Regions from separate parts of the Bacillus sp. MBGLi79 genome, predicted to be linked through region 2. Evidence: riboswitches for the same ligand, from Rfam matches in the RefSeq annotation. Region 2 holds a riboswitch; each other region holds the start of a gene.
What was found. A riboswitch is a leader RNA that binds a small molecule or an ion and turns the genes downstream of it on or off. The one in region 2 is predicted to bind S-adenosylmethionine.
Positions count from the first base shown of each region.

Region 1: another riboswitch for S-adenosylmethionine. It lies ahead of metE (5-methyltetrahydropteroyltriglutamate--homocysteine S-methyltransferase); the one in region 2 lies ahead of C1T29_RS23365 (5-methyltetrahydropteroyltriglutamate--homocysteine S-methyltransferase).
Region 3: another riboswitch for S-adenosylmethionine. It lies ahead of mtnK (S-methyl-5-thioribose kinase); the one in region 2 lies ahead of C1T29_RS23365 (5-methyltetrahydropteroyltriglutamate--homocysteine S-methyltransferase).

Region 1 covers NZ_CP026521.1:1,585,596-1,596,912, reverse strand. The annotation lists gene C1T29_RS08110 (ABC transporter ATP-binding protein) at 1-417, shown strand, start outside; gene thiX (HMP/thiamine ABC transporter permease ThiX) at 392-1,156, shown strand; gene rsbRB (RsbT co-antagonist RsbRB) at 1,188-2,021, opposite strand; gene isp (serine protease Isp) at 2,244-3,203, shown strand; SAM riboswitch class I at 3,335-3,490, shown strand; gene metE (5-methyltetrahydropteroyltriglutamate--homocysteine S-methyltransferase) at 3,618-5,906, shown strand; gene guaD (guanine deaminase) at 6,080-6,550, shown strand; gene C1T29_RS08080 (hypothetical protein) at 6,581-6,727, opposite strand; gene C1T29_RS08075 (organic hydroperoxide resistance protein OhrB) at 6,878-7,288, opposite strand; gene ohrR (organic hydroperoxide resistance transcriptional regulator OhrR) at 7,431-7,865, shown strand; gene C1T29_RS08065 (organic hydroperoxide resistance protein) at 7,906-8,331, opposite strand; gene proA (glutamate-5-semialdehyde dehydrogenase) at 8,459-9,706, opposite strand; gene proB (glutamate 5-kinase) at 9,718-10,815, opposite strand; gene purU (formyltetrahydrofolate deformylase) at 11,166-11,317, opposite strand, start outside.
Region 2 covers NZ_CP026521.1:4,573,378-4,584,694, forward strand. The annotation lists gene C1T29_RS23325 (DUF4352 domain-containing protein) at 1-494, shown strand, start outside; gene galE (UDP-glucose 4-epimerase GalE) at 570-1,589, opposite strand; gene C1T29_RS23335 (CcdC protein domain-containing protein) at 1,818-2,291, shown strand; gene C1T29_RS23340 (sensor histidine kinase) at 2,309-3,529, shown strand; gene yxjL (two-component system response regulator YxJL) at 3,516-4,172, shown strand; gene pepT (peptidase T) at 4,222-5,454, shown strand; gene C1T29_RS25000 (hypothetical protein) at 5,562-5,687, shown strand; gene C1T29_RS23355 (hypothetical protein) at 5,965-6,243, shown strand; gene C1T29_RS23360 (LURP-one-related/scramblase family protein) at 6,373-6,861, shown strand; SAM riboswitch class I at 6,927-7,033, shown strand; partial or broken gene C1T29_RS23365 (5-methyltetrahydropteroyltriglutamate--homocysteine S-methyltransferase) at 7,117-8,250, shown strand; SAM riboswitch class I at 8,319-8,425, shown strand; gene C1T29_RS23370 (5-methyltetrahydropteroyltriglutamate--homocysteine S-methyltransferase) at 8,503-9,639, shown strand; gene C1T29_RS23375 (3-hydroxybutyrate dehydrogenase) at 9,688-10,461, opposite strand; gene C1T29_RS23380 (CoA transferase subunit B) at 10,478-11,128, opposite strand; gene C1T29_RS23385 (CoA transferase subunit A) at 11,125-11,317, opposite strand, start outside.
Region 3 covers NZ_CP026521.1:1,692,668-1,699,774, reverse strand. The annotation lists gene C1T29_RS08625 (pyridoxal phosphate-dependent aminotransferase) at 29-1,219, opposite strand; gene C1T29_RS08620 (carbon-nitrogen family hydrolase) at 1,315-2,094, shown strand; SAM riboswitch class I at 2,178-2,321, shown strand; gene mtnK (S-methyl-5-thioribose kinase) at 2,404-3,600, shown strand; gene mtnA (S-methyl-5-thioribose-1-phosphate isomerase) at 3,606-4,667, shown strand; gene C1T29_RS24750 (hypothetical protein) at 4,674-4,787, opposite strand; gene C1T29_RS08605 (methylated-DNA--[protein]-cysteine S-methyltransferase) at 4,879-5,376, opposite strand; gene C1T29_RS08600 (PAS domain-containing sensor histidine kinase) at 5,384-7,107, opposite strand, start outside.

The DNA.
Region 1 (11,317 bases), 1.8 Mb from region 2:
CGTTTCGATCTTGCCCATTTGGCTGATCATCATCCGTTTGCGGTCAGCCAAGGGCAAAAACGGCGACTGAGCGTTGCTACCATGCTCATGCATGACGTAAAGGTTTTATTATTAGACGAACCAACCTTTGGCCAGGACGCCCGCACGGCGGCTGAATGTATGGAAATGATTCAGCGCATTAAGGCAGAGGGAACCGCTGTCCTCATGGTTACACACGATATGGAGCTAGTCTCTTCGTATGCTGACAGCGTGCTTGTGCTTCACAATACAGGCTTGGCCTTTGATGGATCTCCAGTGCAGTTGTTTTCTCAAGAAACAGGGCTTGCCCAAAAAGCAAAGCTCACCCTTCCCCTTCTATATGAATGGATGGCATATCAAGAGGAGGTGCGCGATGAAACAGCCGTTACATCTCATTAATCCAACCGTAAAAGCGGCGGCGGTTTTTTGTTGTGTCGTCATGCTGTCGTTTATTTACAACCCTTACACTCCGGCGTGTTTTTATATCATCATCGTTGCGGGTGTTCTATTGGCGGCCGGAATCCCATTGAAAAAATGGTTGTTGTTTACGATTCCGTTTTTGATTTTAGCATTCGGATGCGTATGGACAGCCGCCGTTTTCGGCAAGGTGCCGACAACACCGGATAATTTTTTGTTTCAAGCAGGCCCTATCTCCATTAACAGCGATAATATGTCTGTCGGCATCTCATTGGGCTTTCGTATTTTGTGCTTTTCCGCCTTATCGATGATGTTTGTTTTTACGACCGATCCGATTTTATTTATGCAGAGCCTTGTCCAGCAGTGCAAGCTCTCACCAAAGCTCGCGTACGGTGTCATTGCAGGCTTTCGCTTTCTTCCGCTGTTAAAGGATGAGGTCCAGCTGATCCAGCAGGCTCATAAAATCAGAGGAGGTGCGGCGGAGAGCGGCTTCATAAATAAAATCAGCGGGTTAAAACGATATACCATACCGCTATTGGCAAGCGCTATCAGAAAAGCAGAACGGACAGCGCTTGCGATGGAATCGAAAGGTTTTACAGGAAGCAGAAACCGGACATATTACAGGATGCTGTCCGTGAACCGGCGCGACTGGGTGTTCTTTTGCCTCGTTCTCTTATTATTCGCGGGATCTTTTCTCGTATCTTTATGTTTCGCATCATAAAAAAATCCGCTATCTGAGATAGCGGATTTTTTTATTGATGATAGTTTAATGCTTGGGCAAGATTGGTTTTAATGGTGATATTCGAAAAATCAATTCCCAGCTGTACAGCGGTTTGCGCAATCTCAGGCCTGATTCCTGACAGGGTTGACCGGACACCGATCAGATTAAGCGCCTCAATCAATTTAAAAATCTGGTGCGCAACCATCGTATCCACTACCACAACACCTGACAGATCGATTAACAGATGCTCCACGCGTCTTTTTGCACAAGCCTGAAGCGTGTTTTCCAGAATAAACTTAGCCCGTTCGGTATCGATGTCACCGACAAGCGGCAGCAGAGCTGTTGATTTGCTCAGGGTAATGATAGGTGAGCTTAATTCCAATATCATTTCTCTCTGGGCGTTTAATTGCTGCTTAGCATTCATTTCAGCGTGATCAACGAATGTATAAATGGTGAAATCAAATACTTTTACAATCAAATCAGCCCATTTTTGCTTCTCTCCCGGTTCAAATGCTGACTCATTTTCTTCTGCGAACTTCTCAAAATACTTCGTATATAATCTCCGGTTTCTCATAAACTCCCGAATGACATACTGAACCGGTGTGTCGAGATGCTTTTGATCGTTCGTCAGCTCAATGACCCATTCTTGAAATTCTTCGAGAAATTGTTTTTCCGGTAAAACATACATGTAATTCAGATGCCGGTAAAATTCTCTGTCCTGCTCTTTCAATTCTTCCGTTACTGTTGCATTATGTAGGGCGTAAAGCGAATTCGGATCACTTTCCTCCATCGTTTCTATCCATTCCTCGGCCATTTGCTCCACATGTTCTGAAAAAAACGCATATAATTTTTCATTCAGTTTCATCACACTGCTCCTTTCCCCAACATTATTATAACTTGACTGCCAGCTAAATCCCAGTCATACACGCTGAAGCCATCCAATATTTTGAAAATTACTAATTCTTTGGTGTGTATCCTATTTTTTCAAAATGCTTCAAATGGCTCTGTCCGATCGGTTGCTTTTTTCATATAATATGAGGCAACACCCTTGAATCCACTTGAAAGCATAAAAAAGGAGGGCTTTTTTATGAATGGTGAAATCCGCTTGATCCCGTATGTGACGAATGAGCAGATCATGGATGTAAACGAGCTTCCTGAGGGCATTAAAGTGATTAAGGCGCCAGAAATGTGGGCGAAAGGGGTAAAAGGCAAGAATGTAAAAATTGCTGTATTGGACACGGGATGCGACACGAGCCATCCAGATTTAAAAAGCCAAATCATTGGCGGAAAGAACTTCACGGATGATGACGGCGGCAAGGAAGATGCGATTTCCGACTACAACGGACACGGCACACACGTCGCCGGAACGATTGCAGCTAATGATTCAAACGGAGGCATTGCCGGAGTCGCGCCTGAGGCAAGCCTATTGATTGTGAAGGTTCTTGGCGGCGAGAACGGCAGCGGACAATACGAATGGATCATCAACGGCATTAACTACGCGGTGGAACAGAAAGTCGATATCATCTCAATGTCCCTTGGCGGACCAAGTGATGTGCCGGAGCTGGAAGAAGCCGTGAAAAACGCGGTCAAAAACGGAGTGCTTGTCGTGTGTGCAGCGGGAAATGAGGGTGACGGCGACGAACGCACAGAAGAGCTTTCCTACCCTGCGGCTTATAATGAAGTGATTGCAGTTGGATCTGTTTCTGTAGCGCGAGAATTATCAGAATTTTCTAACGCCAATAAAGAGATTGACCTTGTGGCACCAGGAGAAAACATCTTATCCACCCTTCCCAACAAGAAGTACGGTAAGCTTACCGGCACTTCAATGGCTGCCCCTCATGTCAGCGGTGCGCTTGCTTTAATCAAAAGCTATGAAGAAGAATCATTTCAAAGAAAGCTTTCAGAATCTGAAGTTTTCGCACAGCTAATCCGCAGGACACTTCCTCTTGATATTGCAAAAACGCTGGCAGGCAATGGATTCCTGTATTTAACAGCTCCTGATGAGCTCGCAGAAAAAGCAGAGCAATCACATTTGTTGACCCTATAAAATTATTTTTCTTATATAATAAGCCCCAAATCATGTAAATAAAATTTCAAATTCTATGTTGACAATGAATTTGAATTACTGTTAAGATTACCAACAAATGATTCAACTTTTCGAAAAATTAATAACATTTTCTCTTATCGAGAGTTGGGCGAGGGATTGGCCTTTTGACCCCAACAGCAACCGACCGTAATACCATTGTGAAATGGGGCGCACTGCTTTTCGCGCCGAGACTGATGTCTCATAAGGCACGGTGCTAATTCCATCAGATTGAATCTGAGAGATGAGAGAGGCAGTGTTTTACGTAGAAAAGCCTCTTTCTCTCATGGGAAAGAGGCTTTTTGTTGTGAGAAAACCTCTTAGCAGCCTGTATCCGCGGGTTAACGAGAGTGTTTTACATATAAAGGAGGAGAAACAATGACAACCATCAAAACATCGAATTTAGGATTTCCCAGAATCGGACTAAACCGAGAATGGAAAAAAGCACTTGAAGCGTATTGGAAAGGCAGTACTGATAAAGATACTTTTTTGAAGCAAATTGACGAACTATTTTTATCCGCAGTAAAAACACAAATTGACCAGCAGATTGATGTTGTGCCTGTTTCTGATTTCACACAGTATGATCATGTACTCGACACAGCCGTCAGCTTCAACTGGATTCCGAAACGGTTCAGACATTTGACTGACGCTACCGATACATACTTCGCTATCGCCCGCGGAATCAAAGACGCTGTATCCAGTGAAATGACAAAATGGTTTAATACAAATTACCATTACATCGTTCCGGAATATGACGAGAGCATTGAGTTCCGTCTGACAAGAAATAAACAGCTCGAAGATTATCGCCGCATCAAAGAGGCATACGGTGTTGAAACAAAGCCTGTGATTGTCGGCCCTTATACATTTGTTACGCTTGCTAAAGGCTATGAACCGTCTGAAGCAAAAGCGATCCAAAAACGCCTTGTGCCATTATATGTACAGCTTTTGAAGGAGCTTGAAGAAGAAGGCGTAAAATGGGTTCAAATTGATGAGCCGGCGCTCGTTACCGCTTCTAGCGAAGATGTCCGCGGCGCAAAAGAATTATTTGAAAGCATTACAAGTGAGCTTTCATCCTTGAATGTGCTTTTGCAGACGTATTTTGATTCTGTTGATGCTTATGAAGAGCTGATCTCTTACCCGGTTCAGGGAATCGGCCTTGATTTCGTTCACGATAAAGGCAGAAACCTGGAACAGCTTAAAACACATGGCTTTCCGACAGACAAAGTGCTGGCAGCCGGCGTTATCGACGGACGCAATATTTGGAAAGCAGATCTTGAAGAGCGTCTCGATGCCGTTCTTGATATTCTCAGCGTTGCAAAAGTTGATGAACTGTGGATTCAGCCTTCAAGCAGCCTGCTGCATGTTCCAGTAGCGAAACACCCCGATGAGCACTTGGAAACAGATCTATTGAACGGATTATCCTACGCAAAAGAAAAGCTGGCCGAGCTGACAGCTTTGAAAGAGGGATTAGTATCAGGAAAAGCGGCGATCAGCGAAGAGATTCAGCAGGCTAAGGCTGATATCCAGGCGCTTAAACAGTTTGCAACAGGCGCCAATTCTGAACAAAAGAAAGAGCTTGAGCAATTAACTGATAAAGACTTCAAGCGTCCTATTCCGTTTGAAGAACGTTTAGCCCTGCAAAATGAATCTCTCGGCCTTCCGCTTTTGCCGACGACAACGATCGGCAGCTTCCCGCAGTCTGCTGAAGTGCGGAGCGCGCGCCAAAAATGGCGGAAAGCTGAGTGGTCCGATGAACAGTATCAAAACTTTATCAATGCGGAAACAAAAAGATGGATTGATATTCAAGAAGAATTAGAGCTTGATGTCCTTGTTCACGGCGAATTTGAACGGACAGACATGGTCGAATACTTCGGTGAAAAGCTGGCCGGTTTCGCCTTCACTAAATACGCTTGGGTTCAATCATACGGATCACGCTGTGTACGCCCGCCAGTCATTTACGGAGATGTTGAATTTATTGAACCGATGACAGTGAAAGACACAGTCTATGCACAGTCATTGACTTCCAAGCATGTGAAAGGGATGCTGACGGGACCTGTTACAATCTTAAACTGGTCTTTCCCTCGAAACGACATTTCGAGAAAAGAAATCGCCTTCCAAATCGGGCTTGCCCTTCGTAAAGAAGTTAAAGCGCTGGAAGACGCAGGCATTCAAATCATTCAGGTCGATGAACCAGCGCTGCGTGAAGGCCTTCCATTGAAAACCCGCGATTGGGATGAGTATTTGACTTGGGCGGCAGAAGCATTCAGATTAACCACTTCTTCCGTGAAAAACGAGACGCAGATTCATACACATATGTGCTACAGCAACTTCGAAGATATCGTTGATACGATCAATGATCTTGATGCTGATGTGATTACAATCGAACATAGCAGAAGCCACGGAGGATTTTTAGATTACTTAAAAGATCACCCATATTTGAAAGGGCTTGGCCTTGGTGTATATGACATTCACAGCCCTCGTGTGCCGTCAACTGAAGAAATGTACAACATTATTGTTGAGGCGCTTGCCGTCTGTCCGACTGACCGCTTCTGGGTAAATCCGGACTGCGGATTGAAAACAAGACAGCAGGAAGAAACGGTTGCCGCATTGAAAAACATGGTTGAAGCCGCAAAACAGGCGAGAGCACAGCAGACACAGCTAGTATAATTTTTCAAAAACCATCTGCATTTAGCAGGTGGTTTTTTCTATAATACAGCCACAATCGGTTTCTCATTTTAGCAAATCCCCCAAATACTTTGTTTATTTTGCACTTTTTTAAGAATGTTCTTTGCATTCTTTTCGGCTATACTAATAACACTCTATTGACAGGAGGGATTGGGATGAATCATGAAACGTTCTTAAAACGGGCTGTCACTCTCGCATGTGAAGGGGTGAATGCAGGTATCGGCGGGCCTTTTGGAGCTGTTATCGTGAAAGACGGAGCCATTATTGCAGAGGGCCAGAACAACGTCACAACAAACAATGATCCGACTGCCCACGCGGAAGTTACAGCTATTCGGAACGCCTGTAAGGTGTTAGGGGCATACCAGCTTGATGACTGCATTTTGTATACGAGCTGTGAACCATGCCCAATGTGCTTGGGCGCCATCTACTGGGCCCGGCCGAAAGCCGTTTTCTATGCAGCGGAGCATACAGACGCCGCCGAAGCTGGGTTTGATGATTCATTCATTTATGAAGAATTTGATAAACCCGCTGAAGAAAGAACAATTCCCTTTTATCAAGTGACTCTGACAGAGCATTTAGCCCCGTTTCAAGCATGGCGAGATCTTGCCAACAAGAAAGAATATTAAAAGGATCAGGCATGCACGGCCTGATTCTTGTTATTTCGCCAAGTAGCCGCTATGCCCCAAAACAGCAGTCAAATTCGCGCAATTCAGCACGGCAGACATCGCACCAGCCGCCCGCTTCACCTGTAACTTTTCAGGCTTCAAACGCTGTGATCGCTTCTCTGACATTTTATCAATCATCTGTGCCCCACCCCTATCCCGTTCCGCGTCAATTCATCATGCATAAGTCTGAATCCATTTATAAGACATGTTTCAGACCTCGAGAAAAATCACGCCCACTCTGTTTGCTTCCACACAAAAAACATCCTGAGAGTCTCAGGATGCCGGTTATTATTTTAATTCTAGTTTCACATCAACATTTCCTCTGGTTGCCTTGGAGTAAGGGCAGAATTCATGAGCGGCGTTGACAAGCTCTTGTGCCTTTTCCCGGTCTAAATCTTTCGTGTTCACAACAAGTGTGACACCGATTTTAAAGCCGCCGTCGCTCTCATCCTTCATGAGGCTGACCTGCCCTTCAATCTCCGAATCAATTTCGATATTTTGCTCTTTGGCCACATGTTCGAGCGCGCCGCCAAAGCATGCAGCATACCCTGCCGCAAAGAGCTGTTCCGGATTGGTGCCGGTTTGTCCTTCTTTTTTCGCGTTTGGCATCACAATATCAAAATCAAGAACACCGTCATCTGATGTAATATGTCCTGCCCGTCCGCCTCGCGCGGTTACTTTTGCTGTAAATAATGCCATTTGTATTCAGCCTCCTTATTTATATCTAGTTGTTATATTTCCCTTTCTGATCTTTTTAAACATGCTATGTTTGCCGAGAATAGGAAAAGTGAAGTTTTTCAGATACAATAGAATCGAATGACAAAAAGAGTTGGTGAACAAAATGGAAAATAAATTTGATCATATGAAATTGGAGAATCAGCTTTGTTTTTTGCTATATGCGAGTTCGCGGGAAATGACAAAGCAATACAAGCCGCTGCTTGATAAGCTGAATGTAACATACCCTCAATATTTGGCTTTGCTTTTGTTATGGGAACATGAAACGCTTACTGTCAAAAAAATGGGCGAGCTGCTGTATTTAGATTCAGGGACACTTACTCCAATGCTTAAACGAATGGAACAACAGGGTTTGATTACGAGAAAAAGATCTGAAGAGGATGAGCGATCCGTGTTGGTCAGCCTGACAGAGGACGGGGCGTTATTAAAAGAAAAAGCGGTTGACATTCCAGAGACGATTCTAGGGCTCTCAAAGCTATCTGGAGAGGATCTCAAACAGTTAAAGTCCGCTCTATATACATTGTTGGAAACACTTCATTAAAAAAATTGAGGATGCCCTGTGCGGGGCATCCTCTTTTTATTTATTCAACAACTTCAAGCGTCACTTCAATATTTCCGGAGGTTGCTTTTGAATACGGGCAGACGCCGTGCGCTTTTTTCACAAGCGCCTCCAATTCTGATGCACTGACTCCTTCTCCTTTTACCTGCAGCGTCACACCCAGCTTATAGCCCTGGTCCGCTTCATCCTTTAACAGGCTGACATTCGCTGTAACCTCTGTCTCTACTTTTACCCGTTCTGTTCTTGCGACAAGCTGCAATGCACTGTCAAAGCAAGCTGCATAACCCGCTGCAAAGAGCTGCTCTGGATTTGTCGCTTTTTCTAATTTCTTTGCTCTTGGTGTTCCCGGCATTGCGACATCAAGCTCAAGAACGCGGTCTGATGAAATGACCTTTCCTTCTCTTCCTCCTACCGCTGAAACAGTTGCTGTAAATAATGGCTGACTCATTTTTTTATCCCCCTAATATATTTTGTACAACTAAATTGTACACAATCTATTTTGCGATGTCAATTTTTTGCCGCACAAAAAAGCTTATCCCGTAACGAGATAAGCTTCTGTATCAAATATTTCCCCGCTATTCGCGGATTTGCCCAGTTCCTTTAATGATGTATTTTGTAGAAGTCAGTGCAGGAAGCCCCATCGGTCCTCTTGCATGAAGCTTTTGCGTGCTGATGCCGATTTCGGCTCCATAGCCGAATTCAAAGCCGTCGGTAAAGCGGGTTGACGCGTTATGATAGACAGCGGCAGCATCGACAGCCGTTTGAAAATATGCCGCGTTTTTGTCATTTTCAGTTAAAATCGCTTCAGAATGATTGGTGCCGTATTGTTGGATATGCTTCACAGCTTCTTGGACGTTTTCAACCGTCTTTACACTGAGGACAGGCGCTAAAAATTCGGTTTCCCAATCTTCTTTTGATGCTTGTTTGCTTGAAGGATGAAGTTCACACACCAATTCATCACCCCGAATTTCAACTCCCGCGTTTTCCAGCTGGTCCAGCAATTCTTTCCCGTGCTGTCTTGCCCAAGCCTTGTGAATCAGCAATGATTCAATCGCGTTGCATACGGAAGGGCGTTGCGTTTTGGCATTTACGACAACCTTTTTTGCCATTTGCGGTTTGGCTGTTTCGTCAATGAATATGTGGCAGTTTCCTGCTCCCGTTTCTAATACAGGAACTGTTGATTCTCTCACAACGAGATCAATCAGTTTCTTGCCTCCGCGCGGAATCAATACGTCTAAGCCATCATTTAACGTAAAGAGATCTTTTGCTGTCTCTCTGCTCGTATCCTCAATCAGCTGCACAGCGTGAATCGGAAGCGCTGATTGCTCAAGTGCTCTGTGAATGACACTGACGAGCGCTATGTTGCTGTGGATGGCTGAGGAGCTCCCCCGCAGAACAACCGCGTTCCCTGTCTTTAGGCAAAGGGTAGCCGCATCGACTGTGACGTTTGGCCTCGCCTCATAAATCATTCCTACGACACCGAGCGGCACACGGATTTTTTCAATAAACAGGCCGTTTTCTTTTTCAATCGTTTCAAGAGAGTCGCCGACCGGGTCCGCTAAGTCGATTAAGAGCTCCACCGCGTCCGCGATATCGCGTATACGTTTCTCATCCAGCGTGAGACGGTCAATGATGTCCGGTGTTAAACCATTCTCTTTTCCATTCTCAATGTCTTTTGCATTCTCCGCCAAGAGAAAATCCAGTTCTTTACGGAGTCCGTTTGCAATGAGACTGAGCGCCTCATCCTTCTCGACTGTTGTTTTCATGATCATTTCAGCTGCTGCTTCTTTCGCCTGCTTCGCTTTTACAGAAACTTCACTCATTTTTCCGCCTCCTAGTCTTTTACATTGACCCAGTCATTCCTATGAATAACCTCAAACGTTTTCTCAAAATCAAGTTCGTCACTTCGTTTGCCTTTGGCCTCCATAATCTCCTCGGAGGAGTAATGAGTTTGGCCTTTGCCGATCACGCCGCCCGGTCCCCTGACTTCCACAACCGCCCCTTTCGGAAAACTTCCGTTAACGCCCACAACGCCAGCGGGCAGCAGACTGCTTCCGTTATGGACCATCGCCTCTTCGGCACCCGCATCAATGATGATTTCTCCAGATATCGGAGAATGGAACTGAATCCACTGCCTCGTGTTGTTAACCGAAGATAGTTCTTTGTCTCCGATATAAGTGCCGTCTCCCCTCCCGTCCAAAATGTCCGCAAGTTTTTGCGCCCCGTTGCCTGTTCCAATGAACACTTTCACTCCCAGAGACAGCGCGGTTTGTGCGGCTAACAGCTTTGATTTCATTCCGCCGGTGCCGACCTTTGATCCGGCTGATCCTGCATATCCAAGCATTTCAGGCGTGATCTCCGGCAAATAATCAAATCGTTTCGCCTCAGGATTTTCATTCGGATTGGCATCATACAGTCCGTTGATGTCGGTGAGAATCATAAGCTGGTCTGCGTGAATTAATCCGCTGACTAATGCAGAAAGCATATCATTATCTCCGAAAGTCAATTCTTCAACAGATGTAGAATCGTTCTCGTTGATAATCGGAATGACGCCCCGTTCTAATAATTCCATTATCGTAGCATATGCGTTTCGATACCGTTCTCTTTTCGAAAAATCATTTCTCGTTAAAAGGATTTGTCCCGGAGTCAATGAGTATTGTTTAAATTGATTCATATATTGCTGCATTAACAGTGTTTGTCCGACCGCGGCTGCCGCCTGTTTTCCTTTGATGGTAACGGGGCGGGACGGATAACCGAGGCTTGAAAACCCCGCCGCTACGGCTCCCGAGGTAATCAGGATCATTTCATGCCCCGCTTTTTTCAACACGGAAATGGCCTGAACATGCTCTCTGATTTTTGCCTCATCAATGCTCCCTTTGCTATTCGTGAGCGAACTGCTTCCTATTTTCACTACTATTCTTTGTTTTTTCATTTATTCTCCTCCGCGGCTCTTCTACAATAAAAAAACCCATTTCATCCTGATTCATAAGGACGAAATGGGTTTCCGTGGTACCACCTTGATTGAACGCGCTTGTGCACGCTCCGCTCTCCTGTAACGCCAGGTTATGCGCCTAGGTTTTCCCCCTAAGACTCCAAGGCAGGTTCGGCAGGTTTCATGCGGCAAAATGTTTCAGCGGGTCATTTTGCTCTCTGTCACAGAAAGGTCTGCTTACTAATCCTCTTCAACGCTCAATGATTTTTTTATATTATGCAAAGAAAAGAGACACTTGTCAAGGTTTTTTGTGATCAAAAATAGCCCGCATTGCGCGGGCATTTTGCGGTCTAGTTAAAGACGATTGTTTTATTTTCATGAACGATGACGCGGTCTTCCAAATGCCATTTCACAGCACGGGCAAGCACGCTGCGCTCAATTGTTCTTCCAATGTTTTTCAACGCTTCCGCATTATCGCGGTGGTCTACGCGCTCAATATCCT
Region 2 (11,317 bases):
TTATCGGTAATATGATTGGCGGCGGAGGCGGTTCAGAAGCCACTTCCAAAACATCAAGCAGCAGCAAAGCAGAAACTGAAAAAACATACAATATCGGTGATACCGTAAAAACTGAAAAAACTGAAGTGACAGTTACGAAGGTAGAGGACAGAGATTCTGTCGGTACTCAATATATTGAAAAGAAAGCATCTGATGGTGGTACAATTGTAGCTGTTCAATATACAGTTAAAAACGTATCTAAAAAACCGATTAGCTCTTTTTCAATTCCAACTGTTAAATTAGTTGATGCTGATGGCACTTCTTATGATGCAGATATCGATGCTTCTTCAACCTATGCTACCGAGACAAAAGTTGACAACTCTAAAATATTAAGTGATCTAAATCCTAATATTAAAGTAACAGATGTGAAAGCATTTGAAGTGGACAAGGAAGCTTATGCAAAAGGAACTTGGAAACTCAAATTTAGTAATGATGTTATTGTAAAAGTCAAATAATAGCTAACAAGGGTGCCCTTAACAGGCACCCTTGTTCTTTAAAAAAGGCCTTCTCAATAGAGAAGGCCTCCTTTTTTATTCCGCACTCTTATACCCATTCACATTAGAAGACTGCCATCTCCAGGAATCAGCGCACATTTCCTCAAGGCCGCGTTTCGCTTCCCAGCCCAGTTCCCGCTTGGCTTTCGCAGGGTCTGCGAAGCAGGTGGCGATGTCTCCCGGGCGACGGTCCGCAAAACGGTACGGAACCTCTTTCCCTGACACTTTTTCAAAGGCTTTGACCATTTCAAGCACACTGTAGCCTGTGCCTGTTCCAAGGTTGTATGCATCGGCCCCAGTGGAGTTCAATACTTTTTCCAACGCTTTGACATGGCCTTCTGCGAGATCAACGACGTGAATATAATCGCGTACGCCTGTCCCATCTTTTGTCGGATAGTCATTTCCGAATACGCTTAATTGCTCAAGCTTGCCAACGGCTACCTGTGCCACATACGGCATGAGGTTATTCGGAATTCCGTTCGGGTCTTCACCGATCCGTCCGCTTGGATGGGCACCGAACGGATTAAAGTAACGAAGCAGCGCAACGCTCCACTCGTTGTCGGCTGTATGCAAATCACGCAATATTTGTTCCAGCATGAGCTTCGTCTGTCCATAAGGGTTTGTCGCGCCTAATGGAAAGTCTTCCGTAATCGGCGATATTTCCGGAACGCCGTACACTGTCGCAGATGAACTGAATACGATCTTCTTGACGCCGTATTTCTCCATGGACTCGCATAAAATAAACGTTCCTGTCAGATTGTTATGATAATATTTGAGCGGAATCGCAACAGATTCACCGACTGCTTTTAACCCCGCAAAATGAATCACAGCTTCGATTTCATTTTCAGCAAAAACGGAATCTACCGCTTCCCGGTCCAATAAATCCGCTTCGTAGAACGTTAAATCTTTTCCTGTAATCTCCTTTACACGGTTCAGCGCTTCAGCCGAACTGTTGGACAGATTATCAAGAACAACAATCTCGTAGCCGCTGTTCAATAGTTCAACACATGTGTGGCTGCCAATGTATCCGGCACCGCCAGTAACAAGTATTGCCATGATGTAAACCCTCCTAAAAAATGACCTGTTTTCATTATATAGTGTTTAGAACCGGTCCACATCCATTTTCAAGAAGTTTAATCGTTTATTAATAGTTTCTTCATATATTATCAGCATTTTCATACCTTTATGCAGCGCGAACAAGTCTAGCAGCTGAAAAATCAATCTGCCGGTTGACGTTTTTCTTTCCTATTTTCGCTATGCTTAATGCAGAAAGGATTTGATGACATGGCGATGAGCCCATCTATTTTGATTGTCTTTATTCTTATTGTTTTATCGATGTACAGGGAGAGAACTGTCAGACCCGGAAAGCTTCTGATCATTCCGCTGCTGCTCTTATGGGGCGTATCCGCATCGTTTCAGCCGGCGTATTTTCATTCCGTATTACATGTTGCGATCAGCGGCATTTTATTACTGATCGGGCTGGCCTGCGGGTTTGGCATTGGAAAGATGGTAAACGTGCGGATTCACCCGGAAACCGGAAAGGTCACTTCACGCGGCTCCCTTGGAAGTGTTATTCTCATTCTAGTGATACTTTCTTTGCGCATGGCCGCGAGAACATGGCTTCCTGAGAGCAACGAGATGTTTATTGCCATTATTCATTCTATGTTCTTCATTCCCCTCGGCACCATCACAGCCCGTAACATTATGCTTTATAAAGCATACAGACGGCTGACCGCTGGCAAAGTATCCATTCAATAACTGAAAGAAGGACCAGCATGAACGGACTATCTCCGGCTCGGCACTACAAGAAGCTTGTGCCGAGCCTTATTCTCATTTTGAATTGCATACAATTTTTATCTCATCCAGCCAAAGCCGACCCCATTTTGTTGGCATTTGTATTTGCGGTGTACTTAGCATTCATTTGGGTCATTCCCTATGTGGCATCCGCTGCTGTTCATTTGAGCATATTCGTCGGGCTTTGGCTCCTGACCGTTTTTCTTTGGGCTGTTTCCGGCCAAGAGCAGGGAGCCGCCTTTTTCTTACTCGTATTTTTAATGGTTTATGCGGCCATAAAGCTCCCTGCACGGCTGTCTTTGATCTTTACAGTGTGCCTAATTGGGGGCAATGTTTTCTTTTTGTATACTGTTTTTGACACCAGCTGGGACGATATCGTCAGCAACATCTCGATCATGATCGGGTTGTACGTCCTCTTCTCCTCCATGCGTTTCAGACGAGAAGCGAGAAAGGAGGCTGAGCGAAATCATGCTGAATTGGCGAAAATGCATGTGCAGCTGGAGCATGCTCATCAAGAACTCCAGAAAGCGCATGCAGAGCTGCAGGAGGCATCTGTTCTTTCATTGAGGTACGCGGTCCTCGAGGAGCGTACAAGAATTGCCCGAGACATTCATGACAGCATCGGCCATGAGCTGACTTCTGTGATTGTTCAGCTCCAATCTCTTCCCTATATCCTCAAAAGCAGCGAGGAGGATTCAGAAAAAGTCATTCAAAATGTACTGAGTGTCGCCAGAGAATGCCTTCAAGAAGTACGGTCTGTCGTTCATCAAATGGGCCGAAGTGAATCGATGGTGGGACTTACCGCTTTGCGGGGGCTCATTCATCAAGTGGAGGAACGGAGCGGCTTGCATGTTTCTTTAGATACTGCCGGACTGTCAGAAGAGTCTTGGCCTCAAAACATAAGCGAAACGATTTACCGCATCTTGCAGGAAGCGCTGACCAATATCATTCGTCACGCCGACGCTTCTCATGCGGCGACTGTCATTTCTAACGACGAAACCCATCTCTATGTCACAATTATCGACGACGGACAATTCACCGGCAGCCTTACTTATGGATTTGGCCTGACAGGAATGAAAGAACGCGCTGAAAAAGCAGGCGGTTCCCTTACCTTTAGCGCCGTGCAGCCGAGCGGCCTGCAAATTGAGCTGTCATTGCCGCTCACGACAACGAATAAGGAGCAAAAAGATGAACAAAGATAAAATACGCGTCGCGCTTGCCGATGATCAGCCGCTTGTGCGTGAAGGCTTCCGGTACGTCATCAACGCCCAGACGGATATGACAGTTTCTGGCGAGGCCGGCGACGGTCACGATATTATAGCACTCGCAAAACAAACAAAACCTGACGTCATCCTCATGGATGTCCAGATGCCGCATTGCTCAGGCATCGAAGCGGCGAAAGACATCATGTCCGCCCTTCCAGATACAAAGATTGTCATTTTAACGACCTTTGACACGGAGGAATATGTATTTGAAGGCATCCGTGCAGGCGCAGTCGGCTATTTGCTGAAGGATACGCTTCCTGAAGAATTGATAGATGCGATTCGCGCTGCGGCCAAGGGCGAGGCGATTTTCCGCACAGTCACGGCCGCTAAAATTATTAGTGAGACATTTCGGGCGAAACAGCAAACTCATGTCGAAGAACTGGCAGAGCCGTTCACCAAAAGAGAGCTCGAGGTTCTTCAGCAAATGGCCTACGGGCTGAGAAATGAGGATATTGCTGAAAAGCTTTTCGTCAGTGAAAGCACTGTGAAAACCCACGTGCACCGCATCCTGCAAAAATGCAATGCCCAAGACCGGACACAGGCTGTCGTTTTTGCCATTCGAAACGGTATTGTGCAATAGAAATCTCTCAGCCCGCCATGATAAAATAAGACAAAGGAGATGATTGGAAATGAAAGATGAAATCATTGAACGGTTTACTACATATGTAAAAGTCGACACACAGTCCGATGAATCCGTTGACACCTGCCCTTCCACACCCGGCCAATTGACATTAGGAAACATGCTCGTTGATGAGTTGAAGTCCATCGGCATGCAGGATGCAGCCATTGATGAAAACGGCTATGTCATGGCGACGCTCCCCTCCAATACTGAAAAAGACGTGCCGACAATCGGCTTTCTCGCTCACGTCGACACCGCTACAGACTTTACCGGCAAAAACGTGAATCCGCAAATCATCGAAAGCTATGATGGTAATGACATCGTTCTTAACGAACAGCTGCAGGTCACCCTGTCACCTGATCAATTCCCTGAGCTGTCTGGCTATAAGGGCCACACACTCATCACCACAGACGGCACCACCCTTCTCGGCGCAGACAATAAGGCTGGTATCGCTGAAATCATGACGGCCATGGATTACCTCATCAAACACCCAGAAATCAAGCACGGCACAATCAGAGTCGCCTTTACGCCTGATGAAGAAATCGGAAGAGGACCGCACAAATTTGATGTGAAACGGTTCAATGCATCCTTTGCCTACACGGTTGACGGCGGCCCGCTCGGCGAGCTTGAATACGAAAGCTTCAATGCCGCTGCCGCGAAAATTACGATTAAAGGCAACAACGTACATCCCGGAACGGCAAAAGGGAAAATGATCAACTCTGCGAAAATCGCGATGAAGCTGAACAGCCTGCTGCCGGCAGACGAAGCGCCTGAATATACAGAAGGCTATGAAGGCTTCTACCATCTGCTGTCGATTCAAGGAGACGTAGAGGAAACAAAGCTTCACTACATTATCAGAGACTTTGACAAAGAGAACTTCCAAAGCAGAAAAGAAACAATGAAGCGCGCCGTTGAAGAACTTCAGAACGAATACGGGCAAGACCGGATTTTGCTGGATATGAACGACCAGTACTACAACATGAGAGAGAAAATTGAACCTGTCATCGAAATCGTCAACATTGCCAAGCAAGCGATGGAAAACCTCGGCATCGAACCGAAAATTTCCCCCATCCGCGGCGGCACCGATGGATCGCAGCTATCCTACATGGGACTTCCGACGCCAAACATCTTTACCGGCGGGGAAAACTTCCACGGCAAATTTGAATACATCTCAGCCGATAACATGGTCAAAGCCGTAAATGTCATCGTTGAGATTGCAAAGCTGTTTGAAGAGCAAGCGTAATGCCAAAAGCCAGTCCAAAAAAGGGCTGGTTTTTTTTTTATGTGAAAATGAAACATTTTAAACACGTCCTCCGTAAAACAAGTATCAACAAATGAGGAGGAAAAACAATGACAAAGCATGCAATTGCTGCAAAGAGCCTATTGAAAAAATGGATCATTTCCAGGCCGCTTAACACGCAAAAGAAATCCAGCCCATTTCAAAAAATCAGAAAAATGTTCAAACGCTTCTTCTGACCAGTCATCCAAATCCCCAAAACAAAATCCGCATTCTCTCGTACCGCCCAAATGCTCCGTAATTTGGGTTTTTTGTGTTCAATTCCGCAAAATAGGGTATAAACTAATTAAGAAAGATAACGGCATCCAAAAACAGGTAATTTGAATTACTTTAATTTAGGTTAAAAGTTATATAAAGGAATTCATTTTATCGTCGATAGTAACTATAGAACCAATCATCAACAAGAACAATCACCATAATGCAAGACTATTTTCAGGTCATCAGGTTAGACTGTTTTTGAGGGGCAGTTATTTATTTTTATTTGATTTAGAATTTTTTGAATACTTTTTGGCTTTTTATCCGTACAATAGAGAGTACCAAAACTTTTTTTGGGAGGTATGTAATATGATCCTATTTATTATCATCGCTTTATGCGGCTATCTTCTTTTTTCTTTCAGCAAGGACAATCGCCGCAAACCGCAAAAGACAAGCCCTCTTCCAGCAGCCGCATCTCATCACAACAACCTAATCGACCTTGACGCTATCCGCCAAAAACGCCGGATGCATCTTTCCTAATTCTATATTTCAAACGAAAAGGCTGCGGAATGACGCAGCCTTTTAAAATTATGTTGAGATAGAGCCTGAAACCTTTTTATCCTCTATCCGTAATTTCATACAAGGCAAATCCAAAAGGAGACTTCTGCAATGATCGGGTTATTTATGAAACAAAAAATGTTCTCATTTAAAGATGCATTCCACATTTATGACCGGGATGAACAAGAAATCTTCAAGGTGGAAGGGCGTTTTCTCTCGTTAGGGGACTCATTACAAATGACAGATTCATCCGGGAAAACGCTCGTTTCCATAGAACAAAAACTCATGTCTTTATTGCCGCGCTATGAGATTTCAATTGGCGGGAAAACAGTTTGTGAGGTAACGAAGAAAGTAACGTTTTTCAAACCGAAATTTGTGATTTCCGGCCTTAACTGGGAAATCGATGGTGACTTATGGAGGGATGAATTCCAGCTGACGGACAGGGAAAATGTCCGGATGTCAGTGAGCAAAAAGTGGCTCAGCTGGGGTGATTCCTATCATTTGCAGATTGCAAACGAGGAAGATGTTCTGATTTGCACTGCCATCGCGATCGTGCTTGATATGGTTTTATATAACGATGAAGATGAAAGTATTTTCTAAAAAGCATTGACAATTGATCCAAAAGTAATAATATTAAGATAATTGAAATTTAAATATGAAGTTGTACCTTATCAAGAGAGGTGGAGGGACTGGCCCTATGATACCCGGCAACCGCTGTTTCAAACAGAATGGTGCTAAATCCTTAAGAACATTGCGTTCTTGCAGATGAGGCGGAGATTTGATCGTTCAAGCTCTTCCTTACACAAAGGAAGAGCTTTTTACATGCTCAATATTTCAGAAAAAGAGGCGAATGACATGGTCCAACAAACGAATGTTACATGACAAAAAACAGAAAAACAACGCAAAGCACCTTTCCGCGCCGATCACGTCGGCAGTTTGCTTCGTTCCGCTACGGTGAAAGAAGTCCGGCAAAAAAAAGCGGCAGGTGAGATGACAGCGGAACAGCTTCGTGATATCGAAAATCAAGAAATCACCCGCATCGTGGAAAAACAAAAAGAAATCGGTCTTGAAGTGGTAACAGACGGGGAATTCCGCCGTTCCTGGTGGCATTATGACTTCCTGGAAGGACTTGACGGTGTGGAGCCGTTCATCCCGGCTGAGGGGATTCAGTTCCATAACGCGAAAACGAAAGCGCGCAGCATCAAAGTGACGGGAAAACTCGATTTTACGAGCCACCCAGCACTTGCTGATTATCAATTTTTACATGAAGTTGCCGGTGGCGCGACACCAAAGCTGACGATTCCAAGCCCGAATATGCTGTTTTTTGGCGAAAAGGCGGATAAAGGCATCTATAACGATCAAGAGGAATATTTTCATGATTTGGCCCAAGCGTACAAAAAGGCAATCAAAGCCTTCTATGATGTTGGCTGCCGTTATCTCCAGCTTGATGATACGTCATGGTCTCTCTTCTTTGAGGAAAAAGGCAGAGAGGTTGTCCGGGCGCTCGGAGGCGATCCAGAAACATTGCCCGCCTTGTTTGCCAAAACGATTAACGATGCAGTGGCAGACCGGCCTGATGATTTAACGATCACAATGCACATTTGCCGCGGCAACTTCCGCTCAACCTGGGCGGCATCGGGAGGGTACGACGCTGTAGCGGAAACGATTTTGGACGGCTTAAACCTTGACGGCCTGTTCTTGGAATACGATGATGACCGCTCCGGAAACTTCGATCCGCTCCGTTTTGTGAAACGCAAGGATCTGCAAATCGTGCTTGGCTTGATCACATCGAAATACGGCGAGCTTGAAAATCCAGAGGATGTGAAACGCCGTATCAATGAAGCGGCGCGTTTTGTCAGCTTAGACCAGCTTTGCCTCAGCCCGCAGTGCGGTTTCGCCTCTACAGAAGAAGGCAATCTTTTGACAGAGGAACAGCAATGGGCCAAGCTTCGCCATGTCATCGACATCGCCAACGATGTGTGGAGATAATCTATCATTGACAGAAATAGAAAATGTGTGAATAATAGATAATATCAGAAAATTTCATAAAAAGGTTTTCCTTATCAAGAGAGGTGGAGGGACTGGCCCTGCGATACCCGGCAACCGCTGTTTAACAGAATGGTGCTAAATCCTTTAGAGCAATGATTGCTCTTGAAGATAAGGTTGAGATTGTCACGCAAGCTCTTCCTTATCCAAAGGAAGAGCTTTTTTATATTTGAATGGAAAGAAGGAATGGACAACATGTCACAACAAACAACACCCGCAGAACAACAATCACTTCAAAGAAAAAAACCGCCGTTTCGCGCGGATCAAGTCGGAAGCCTGCTGAGATCTGAGCCCGTCAAAAAAGCGCGGCTGCAAAAAGCGGCCGGCGATATTACGGCTGAGCAGCTTCGCCAGATCGAAAACGATGAAATCATCCGCATTGTGGAGAAACAGAAGGAAACCGGCCTGAACGTCGTGACAGACGGTGAATTCCGCAGAGCGTGGTGGCACTTTGATTTCCTTGAAAACTTAGATGGCGTTGAGCCGTTTACTCCTGAGCAAGGCATTCAATTCCATAACGTACAGACAAAAGCACGCGGCATTAAAGTCACAGGTGATATCGACTTTTCAACTCACCCAATGCTTGAAGATTACTCATTTCTCCATAGCATTGCCGGTGACGCGACGCCAAAGATGACGATTCCAAGCCCGAATATGCTGTTTTTCCGCGGAAAACTGGAAAAGGATGCGTATAAAAACGACTATCACCTTTTCCAGCATGATGTATCCAAAGCATATAAAAAAGCGATTCAAGCGTTTTATGACAGAGGCTGCCGCTACCTCCAGCTTGATGATACGGCATGGGCCGTTTTCTTATCAGAAAAAGGCTTAAAACAAATCGAAGCGTTCGGAACAACGCCTGACGAGCTTCGCCAGCTGTTTGCGAAATCCATTAATGACGCGATTGCAGACCGTCCGGATGACTTGACGGTAACCATGCATATTTGCCGCGGCAACTTCCAGTCCACTTGGACAGCAGAAGGCGGCTATGATGCAGCAGCCGAAACCATTTTTGACGGCTTGAATCTTGACGGCCTTTTCTTAGAGTATGATGATTCACGCTCAGGCGGATTTGAGCCGCTCCGTTATGTAAAACGGTCTGATCTTCAGCTAGTTCTTGGCTTAGTGACATCTAAATTCGGTGAGCTTGAACATCCGGATGACGTGAAACGCCGTATCGAAGAAGCGTCCCGTTATGTCAGCTTAGACCAGCTTTGCCTCAGCCCTCAATGCGGATTCGCTTCAACTGAGGAAGGCAACAAGCTGACTGAAGAACAGCAATGGGCGAAGCTCCGCCATGTGGTTGAGATCGCGAATGATGTTTGGAAATAAGCAAAGAAAAACACACTTGATTCCATTCGGAGCAAGTGTGTTTTTCTGTCATTGTGCGGTGTAGCCCCCATCAAGAACGACAGCCTGCCCAGTGACGCCCTTCGCCTTCTCGCTTGCTAAAAACACGGCATAATCCGCAATTTCCTTGACGGAAAGAAGCCGTTTTTGCGGCACAAGCGGAAAAATGACCTCTTCAAGTACCGAGTCGTAAGGGACATTTCTTGCTTTTGATAGATCGCTAAGCTGATTGCGGACAAGCTGGGTATCGACATAACCTGGACAGAGCGCATTGACTGTAATGCCGTGGGGCGCGCCTTCCAGCGCCCCGACTTTTGTGAGTCCAATGACGCCATGCTTGGCGCTATTATAAGCGGATTTTCCCGCAAAGCCGACTAAGCCATTAACAGACGCGATATTAATGATTCGGCCATACTGCTGTTTTTTCATGATCGGAAAAACATGCTTCATTGCAATAAAGGGCGCCGTCAGCATAACCTTGATCAGCTGTTCAAAGGTTTCTGTCGGAAACTCTTCAATCGGGGCGACGTGCTGCATACCGGCATTGTTCACTAAAATATCCAAGCGGCCGTATCGTTTTTGGATGGCGTCCACCATATCAGCAACTTGCGCTTCCTTTGTCACATCACACGGAATGGCCGCCGCGTCAAAGCCTTCTTCTGCAAGCTTGGAGGCTGCTTTTTCGCATGCTTCCTGACGGAGGTCTGAAACGATGACGCTGGCGCCTTCACGGGCGAATTCTCTTGCCATTTCGAATCCGATTCCGCCGGCAGCCCCAGTCACCAAGGCGACTTGTTTTCTCATGTCAAACACCTTCCCATTAAGAATTGAGTACAGACTGGCTTACAGCGAAATTCGCTTCTGTTTTTTCATAAACCTCTTCAATTGTGACGCCATCCTGAAGCTCCGTCAGTGTCATGCGGCCGTTCACAAAATCAAAAACAGCCAAATCCGTAATCAGCCTGTGCACGACTTTCTGGCCTGTCAGCGGAAGAGAGCATGTTTTTTTTACCTTTGATTCGCCATGCTTATTGACATGCTCCATGATGACAACGATTCGTTTCGCCCCGTTGACGAGATCCATTGCGCCGCCCATCCCTTTTACCATTTTGCCCGGGATCATCCAATTGGCCAAATCACCCTGCTCCGAAACTTCCATTCCGCCAAGGATAGCCAAATCGATATGCCCGCCTCTTATCATCGCGAATGATTCAGCGCTGTCAAAATAAGAAGCGCCCGTCACTTCGGTAATTGTTTCCTTCCCCGCATTGATCAAATCCGCGTCTTCCGTCCCTTCCAAAGGATAGGGGCCGATTCCGAGCAGGCCGTTTTCTGACTGAAGCATGACGTGAACGCCATCGGGTATCTCATTTGCGACAAGCGTCGGCATTCCAATCCCGAGATTCACATTCATGCCGTCCTTGATTTCTTGTACAGCCCGTTTGACCATCCGTTTTCTTGCTTCCTTCACTTCGTCTCACCCTTTCCCGATGCTTGCTGAACTGTTCGCTTTTCAATCCGTTTTTCTTGACTCGTGCCAAGCACGACATGCTGAACGTAAATTCCCGGCGTATGGATATGATCTGGATCGAGCTCTCCCGCTTCCACGATTTCTTCCGCCTCGGCAATCGTGATCTTGCCTGCCATGGCGGCAACAGGA
Region 3 (7,107 bases), 1.9 Mb from region 2:
TGAATTATCCCATCGTTTTTCCCGGTTGTCAATGACTGTGGCCGGTCTTTTTGAATATATTCAGCTTGGCAATGCGCGAAGCCGCTTCCCGGAGCCGCTCTTCGCTTGTCAAGAGGCCGACTCTCACATAGCCTTCTCCGTATTTGCCGAAGCCGATGCCGGGCGCTGTGACGACATTCGCTTTTTCGAGAAGCAGATCGGAAAAAGCCTCAGATGTATACCCGTCAGGGACAGGCATCCAGGCGAAAAAAGAACCTTGCGGAGCATCCGCGTGCCAACCGATTTCACGGACCGCACGAATCCATACATCCCGCCTTTTTTCGTAGCGCTCATTTTGCTCCTTGACACACGCTTGGTCTGATAGAAGCGCGACTGCCGCGGCGTCTTGGACCGCTTTAAAAAGGCTGACATACATATGGTCCTGATAAAGGTTCAGCGCTTCGATCACAGAGGCGTTGCCAACTGCAAACCCGACCCGCCATCCAGCCATATTATACGTTTTGGAAAGCGTGTAAATTTCGATTCCTGTGTCTTTTGCCCCCTCCGTTTCGAGAAAGCTGACAGGCCTCTTGCCGTCGTAGCCGATCGCACCGTAGGCAAAATCGTGGACGACGCAAATTCCGTTCGACTTGGCAAACCGGACAGTCTCTTCGAAAAAAACAGGCGTGGCTTGGGCACCGGTTGGATTGTTTGGATAATTTAAATACATGAGCTTCGCTTTTTCTTTCACTTCCTTCGGAATCCGGCTGTAGTCAGGCAGAAACTGATTGCCCGCTGTAAGCGGCATCGTTTCCATGTTCGCTCTTGCCAGCTCAACGCCCGACCAGTAGTCGGGATAGCCGGGATCGGGAACGAGCACGGCATCCCCCGGATTTAACAAACATTGCGGAAGCTCGACAAGACCGGCTTTTCCGCCGAACAATACAGCGACTTCGCGTTCGGGATCGAGCTCTACACCGTATTCCCTTCGATAGAACGCGGCTGCCGCCTCCTTGAGTGAACGGCTGCCGCGAAAGGAGGAATACTGATGGTTTTCAGGGTTGCGAACGGCTTGCGCCATTGTATCAACGATGTGATCAGGTGTCGGCTGATCGGGATTCCCCTGGCCGAGATTGATCACATCATGGCCGGCGGCGATTTTTTCATTCACCTTTTTCACCAAGGAAGCGAAAAACTGCTCAGGCAGCTGTTTCAGCACATCTGAAAGCTCAAATTTCATATGATTCACCCGCTTTTGAAAAATTCTTGAAATGATAGTCCATCATCATATATTGTTAAATGTAAAATGTAAAGAAAAAAATGAGGTGATCCAGATTGAAGCTGACAATTTCATGTCTGCAATTCGATATCGCATACGGCAATCCTTCTGAAAATTTTAAAAAAGCGGAGCAGCTGATCGAACAGGAAAGCCGAAAAGCGGATGTTCTTCTCCTTCCCGAGCTGTGGACGACGGGTTATGATTTAAAAAATCTCGGCTCCATCGCAGATGAAGAAGGCAGGCAAACGAAGAGATGGCTGCAGGAAACGGCAAAAGCAAACCGTGTCCATATCATATGCGGCTCTGTCGCCGTTAAGAAAAAAAGCGGTGTGTACAATATCATGTACATCGCAGACAAAAACGGACATTTGATCAAAGAATACAGCAAAGCTCACCTTTTCCAGCTGATGGACGAACACCTCTATTTGTCAGCGGGCTCAGGCGACGGGAGCTTCGAGCTTGAAGGGATCCCGGCTGCGGGGTTTATCTGCTACGACATCCGTTTCCCGGAATGGATCAGAAAACATACGAAGGAAGGTGCGGGCATCATCTTTGTATCGGCGGAATGGCCGCTCGCCCGCCTCGATCACTGGCAAAGCCTTTTAAAAGCCAGAGCGATTGAAAATCAGTGCTTTGTCGCAGCCTGCAACCGAGCGGGAAGTGACCCGGCAAACGAATTTGCGGGCCACAGCATCATCATTGATCCGCTCGGCCGCACCCTCGCTGAAGCAGGGAGCGGTGAAGCCGTCATCAGGACCGAAATCAACCTCGGGGACATTGAAAAAGCGCGGGGGCAAATTCCGGTTTTTGAGGACATTCGCAGAGATTTATATTAAAAAAGTGTTGACAAGAAAACTGAGATGCTGGTAACATTTTCAGCAACTGACCGAACTGAAATTTCAAAATTTTATATTGATTTCTCTTATCGAGAGTTGGGTGAAGGACTGGCCTAATGACCCCAACAGCAACCGACCGTAATACCATTGTGAAATGGGGCGCGAAATTCTGCGCCGCTAGGGCACGGTGCTAATTCCATCAGACTTTGAATTCTGAGAGATAAGAGAGGCGAACGCGACAAATCAGCCTCTTTCTCTCGATGAGAAAGAGGCTTTTTTATTGTTAACGACATTTAGGGGGAATCACACATGACCGTAACGAAAACCGCAGCATACGAAACTTTGACCGAAAGCTCCGCGGCCGCGCTGGCCGTCCGCCTCGGGCTTTTTCCAAGCAAAAGCACCCTGACATGCCAGGAGATCGGGGACGGAAACTTGAATTTGGTCTTCCGCGTGTATGACAAAGAGCAGCAAAAAGGGCTGATCATCAAACAGGCGGTGCCTTATGCGAAAGTCGTCGGCGAAAGCTGGCCGCTGTCGCTTGACAGGGCGAGAATCGAAAGCAGTGCGCTGATCCGCCAAGCCGAGCATGTCCCGCACCTTGTCCCGAACGTGTACTATTCTGACACCGAGCTTGCCGTTACCGTATTGGAAGACCTTTCTCACTTGGAAATCGCCAGAAAAGGACTGATTGACGGGAAGGATTATCCCCACCTGTCGGAAGACATCGGAGAATTCCTTGGAAAAACACATTTTTACTCGTCTGAATATGCACTTGACCCAACAGTTAAAGGGCGGCTTGTGAAGCAGTTTACGAATCCGGATCTGTGCGATATTACAGAAAGCCTTGTGTTCACAGACCCTTTCTTTGATCATGAGACAAACGATTTCGAAGAAGAGCTTCGCGATGAAGCGGAAGATCTTTGGCGCAATGAAGCATTAAAAATTGAAGTGGCAAAACTAAAACAGCGCTTTTTGTCTGCAGAGGAAACGCTGATCCACGGCGACCTTCATACAGGCAGCATTTTCGCAAGTGAAGAAGCCGAAACGAAAATCATCGACCCTGAATTTGCGTTTTTCGGCCCGATCGGGTTTGACATTGGACAGTTTATCGCCAACCTGCTGCTGCACGCGCTTTCCCGCGAAGAAAACAGGCGGGCTCCTTTATACCGCCATGTCGAGACCGTCTGGCATACGTTCAGCCGGACATTCAGCGAAGCATGGGAAAACGATGCTCTTGACGCTTGCAAAAATGAGAAAGGACGCCTTGAATCAGTTCTGAAGCAGGCGTTTGAAGACGCAGCAGGCTTTGCCGGCTGCGAAATGATCCGCCGGACGATCGGCCTTGCCCATGTGGCGGACCTTGAAACAATCGTTCCGTTTTCCCGGAGAATCAGCCAAAAAAAGCTCGCCCTTAAAATAGGCGCAGCATTCATAGAAAAACGCAGCGGTTTCCGGACGCCAAAAGACTTGATTGAAGCGTTTCGGAACGCGCTTAAGGAGTGAATGACATGCCTGAACAATTTGCGGTGCCCCGCTCTGTCGAATGGGAAGAAGCATCGGTAAAAATTCTGAACCAGCAAAAGCTTCCCGAAAAGACGGAATACCTGCACCTCACAACAAAAGAAGACGTCTATGATGCGATTCAAACGCTGAAAGTGAGGGGGGCACCTGCCATCGGCATTACAGCCGCCTTCGGACTCGCCCTTTGCGCACAAAGCATCGATACATCTGACGTTTCCGCGTTTCTGGTGGAACTCGGAAAAATCAAAGATGAACTCAATCAGGCAAGGCCGACAGCCGTCAATTTATCCTGGGCTCTCAATCGGCTGGTAAAAAGTGCGGAGGACGCAAAATCGGTCAATGAAGCAAAAACAAATCTGATCCATGAAGCTATTCAGATCCAGGTTGAAGACGAAGAAACGTGCCGGCAAATCGGACAGAATGCACTGCATTTGTTCAAATCGGGTGACAGCATCATGACCATCTGCAACGCCGGCTCGATTGCGACAAGCAGGTACGGTACGGCCCTTTCCCCGTTTTATCTTGCCAAAACAAAGGACCTCGACCTTCATATTTATGCCTGTGAAACGAGGCCTGTCCTGCAAGGGGCGCGCCTGACGGCGTGGGAGCTTATGCAGGGGGGAATTGACGTGACGCTGATTACAGACAGCATGGCTGCCCATACGATGAAAGAAAAAAACATTTCAGCCGTCATTGTCGGAGCGGACAGGATCGCGAGAAACGGAGATACAGCCAATAAAATCGGAACATATGGCTTGGCAATCCTCGCCAAAGCCTTTCAAATCCCGTTTTTTATCGCCGCTCCCCTGTCAACTTTTGATGTTTCGATTTCATGCGGCGACGACATTCCGATTGAAGAACGCGATCCGGATGAAGTCAGGCTGATAAACGGAACGCAAATAGCTCCGCAAGAGGTGCCAGTGTTCAACCCTGCTTTTGATATCACGCCGCACGATTTAATCTCTGGCATCATTACGGAAAAAGGGATTATCACAGACAGGTTTGAAGAAGAAATTGAAGCGCTGTTTTCCGCTGAAGCCCTTACTTAGGCCGCTTTAGCGGATTTTAATCGATTTGATGATGTCTTTCTTCTGCTCTTCGGTCAACACGTGCAGCTTGACGAACAATTCCGCGTATCCTGCTATTTTGTTCGGGCGGTTCGTTTTCACTTATTCGTCCTCCTTTTTTACCAAGACCAACATTTTTAACTTAATAAAATTATATGTCGCTGACGAAAAAAAGAAACGGCGTGCTCGTATATTATTTTCCCTTATACGCAATATTTTCGATGTCGAGCAGCACCGCTTTTTTATCCGTTTCATTTCCGGAGTACCCCGTTAAAGAACGATTTTTGCCGATGACACGGTGGCACGGGATCAAAATCGGCAGCGCATTTCTTTTATTGGCCTGGCCGATTGCGCGAACCGCTTTCGGATTCCCGACGGCGCACGCGATATCTAAATAGCTCCGTGATTCACCGTACGGGATCAACTGCAGCGCCTCCCACACTTTTTTCTGAAACAGGGTTCCATCCTGGCGGAGAGGAAGGGTGAACGTCTTCCGCTCCCCCCTGAAATATTCTTCGAGCTGGCGCTTTGCCTCCTTCAACAATTCCGTTTCGGTCCGGCGAAGCTCCAAGCCGTCTTGCTGGAGCTGTTTTAGTTCATCTTTTTCAAATAGCAAATGTGTAATGTGGTGATTTTCCTCGACAATGTAAGCTTGTCCAAAAGGCGAGGTCATTTCAATATAAAAGCCCACGATGCGATTAAGCCTCCTCCTCATGATGCTGTCTGATCGGGAGAGTCAGATGGAATGTCGTGCCTCTCCCTTCTTCACTTTCAACTTCGATTTTTCCATTATGCTCTTCAATAATTTTATAACTGACCATGAGCCCGAGTCCAGTGCCCCGTTCTTTTGTCGTGTAAAAAGGTTCGCCGAGCCTCTTCAATTTGTCTTCTGTCATGCCGATTCCTTCGTCAGCAAGCGAGATAATGATATGGTCGTCTCCTTTCGGTTTGATCGACACATATACGTTGCCTCCGTCAGGCATCACTTCAATCGCATTTTTCAAAATGTTGATAAATACCTGTTTCAGCTGATTCGGCTCGCAATAAATCAGCGGAATGCCGCCTTCGCACTTCAGATGCATCTGAACGTTGTCAAGGTTTGCCTGTGCGTGCAGCAAATCCATTGTGTCCTGCATGATTTTGACGATATTTTTTTCTTCATACATAATCGCCTGCGGTTTTGCAAGGATGAGAAACTCCGTAATAATCGATTCAATCCTTTTGAGTTCTGATGTGATGACATTAAAGTAAAGCGCGTGATCCTCATTTTGGATGCTGCCTTTCAGCAGTTGGATAAATCCTTTTAACGCCGTCATCGGGTTGCGGATTTCATGGGCAATTCCGGCTGCGAGTTCGCCGACGACGTGAAGGGTATCAGACTTGCGGAGCCGCTCTTCAAGCTCTTTTCGTTCTGTCACGTCTCTGAGCATCGCCAAGTTCATATTTTGAATGATATTTCTTTTAAATGAAAATTCAAGAATCCGTTTTTGGTCGCTCAGCAGGAATGGGATGTCATTGTCCATTTCTTCTAAGGAAATCGTTTTAGCGGGAGAAGCTGCATTTTCTATATGATAGCCGGAGATGACATCAAGTAGATTGGACGTTTTCAGCTGTTCAAGAGGGGTGCTGAGAATTTTTCCGGCAAGGGGGTTCGCATCGATAATGTCGTACTGGTTGTTGAAAAGAACGATTCCGTCCATTGATCCGTTGAATACTTTTCTGAACTTCAATTCGCTTTCCCGCAATTCTTGTTCCATTCGTTTTCTGTCGCTGACATTTCTTAAAATGGTTAGGTCCTGGCTGTCGAACATGATCCGTTTTGACGTGAACTCAAGCTCTTTATATTGTCCGTTTGCCATACGAAACAGCAGTTCCGCCCGGATTTCCCCTTTTTGATCATACTGCTTTTGAATGGCATGGTACCTCTGGTCGGTTTGATCAATAAAATCGGTCATCTTCTTGTTGAGAAGCTGTTCCATCGGCAGTTCGAAGATTTTGCAGGCCGACTGGTTCGCTTTGACGATGCGGCCGTCGTTATTCATCAGTATAATGGCATCCATCGCATTTTCAAAGACTTCTCTAAAGCGTTCTTCGCTTTTAAACAGCTGTTTTTCCATCGAGCGCTTCTCGGTAATATCCCTCATAATCGACATGTAAAAGCCGTTTAAAATGTTCGAGGTTATCGTAAGCTCAAACAGCCGGTCTTCTCCTGATCTGAGCCGGACAGGAAGCTCCCCTTTTGCTTTCCCTCTTCTGAAAAGAGCATTCCAGATTTTATCGAGCCGCCCCTTGTTTTCAGGGGATACGAATTGAGACAGCTTCAGTTTTGAAAGCTCTGTTTTTTCAATTTCGAAGCTCTGGCAAAACGAATGGTTCGCATCGATGAAACAGCCTTGTTTATCAAAGATGACGATTCCTTCAA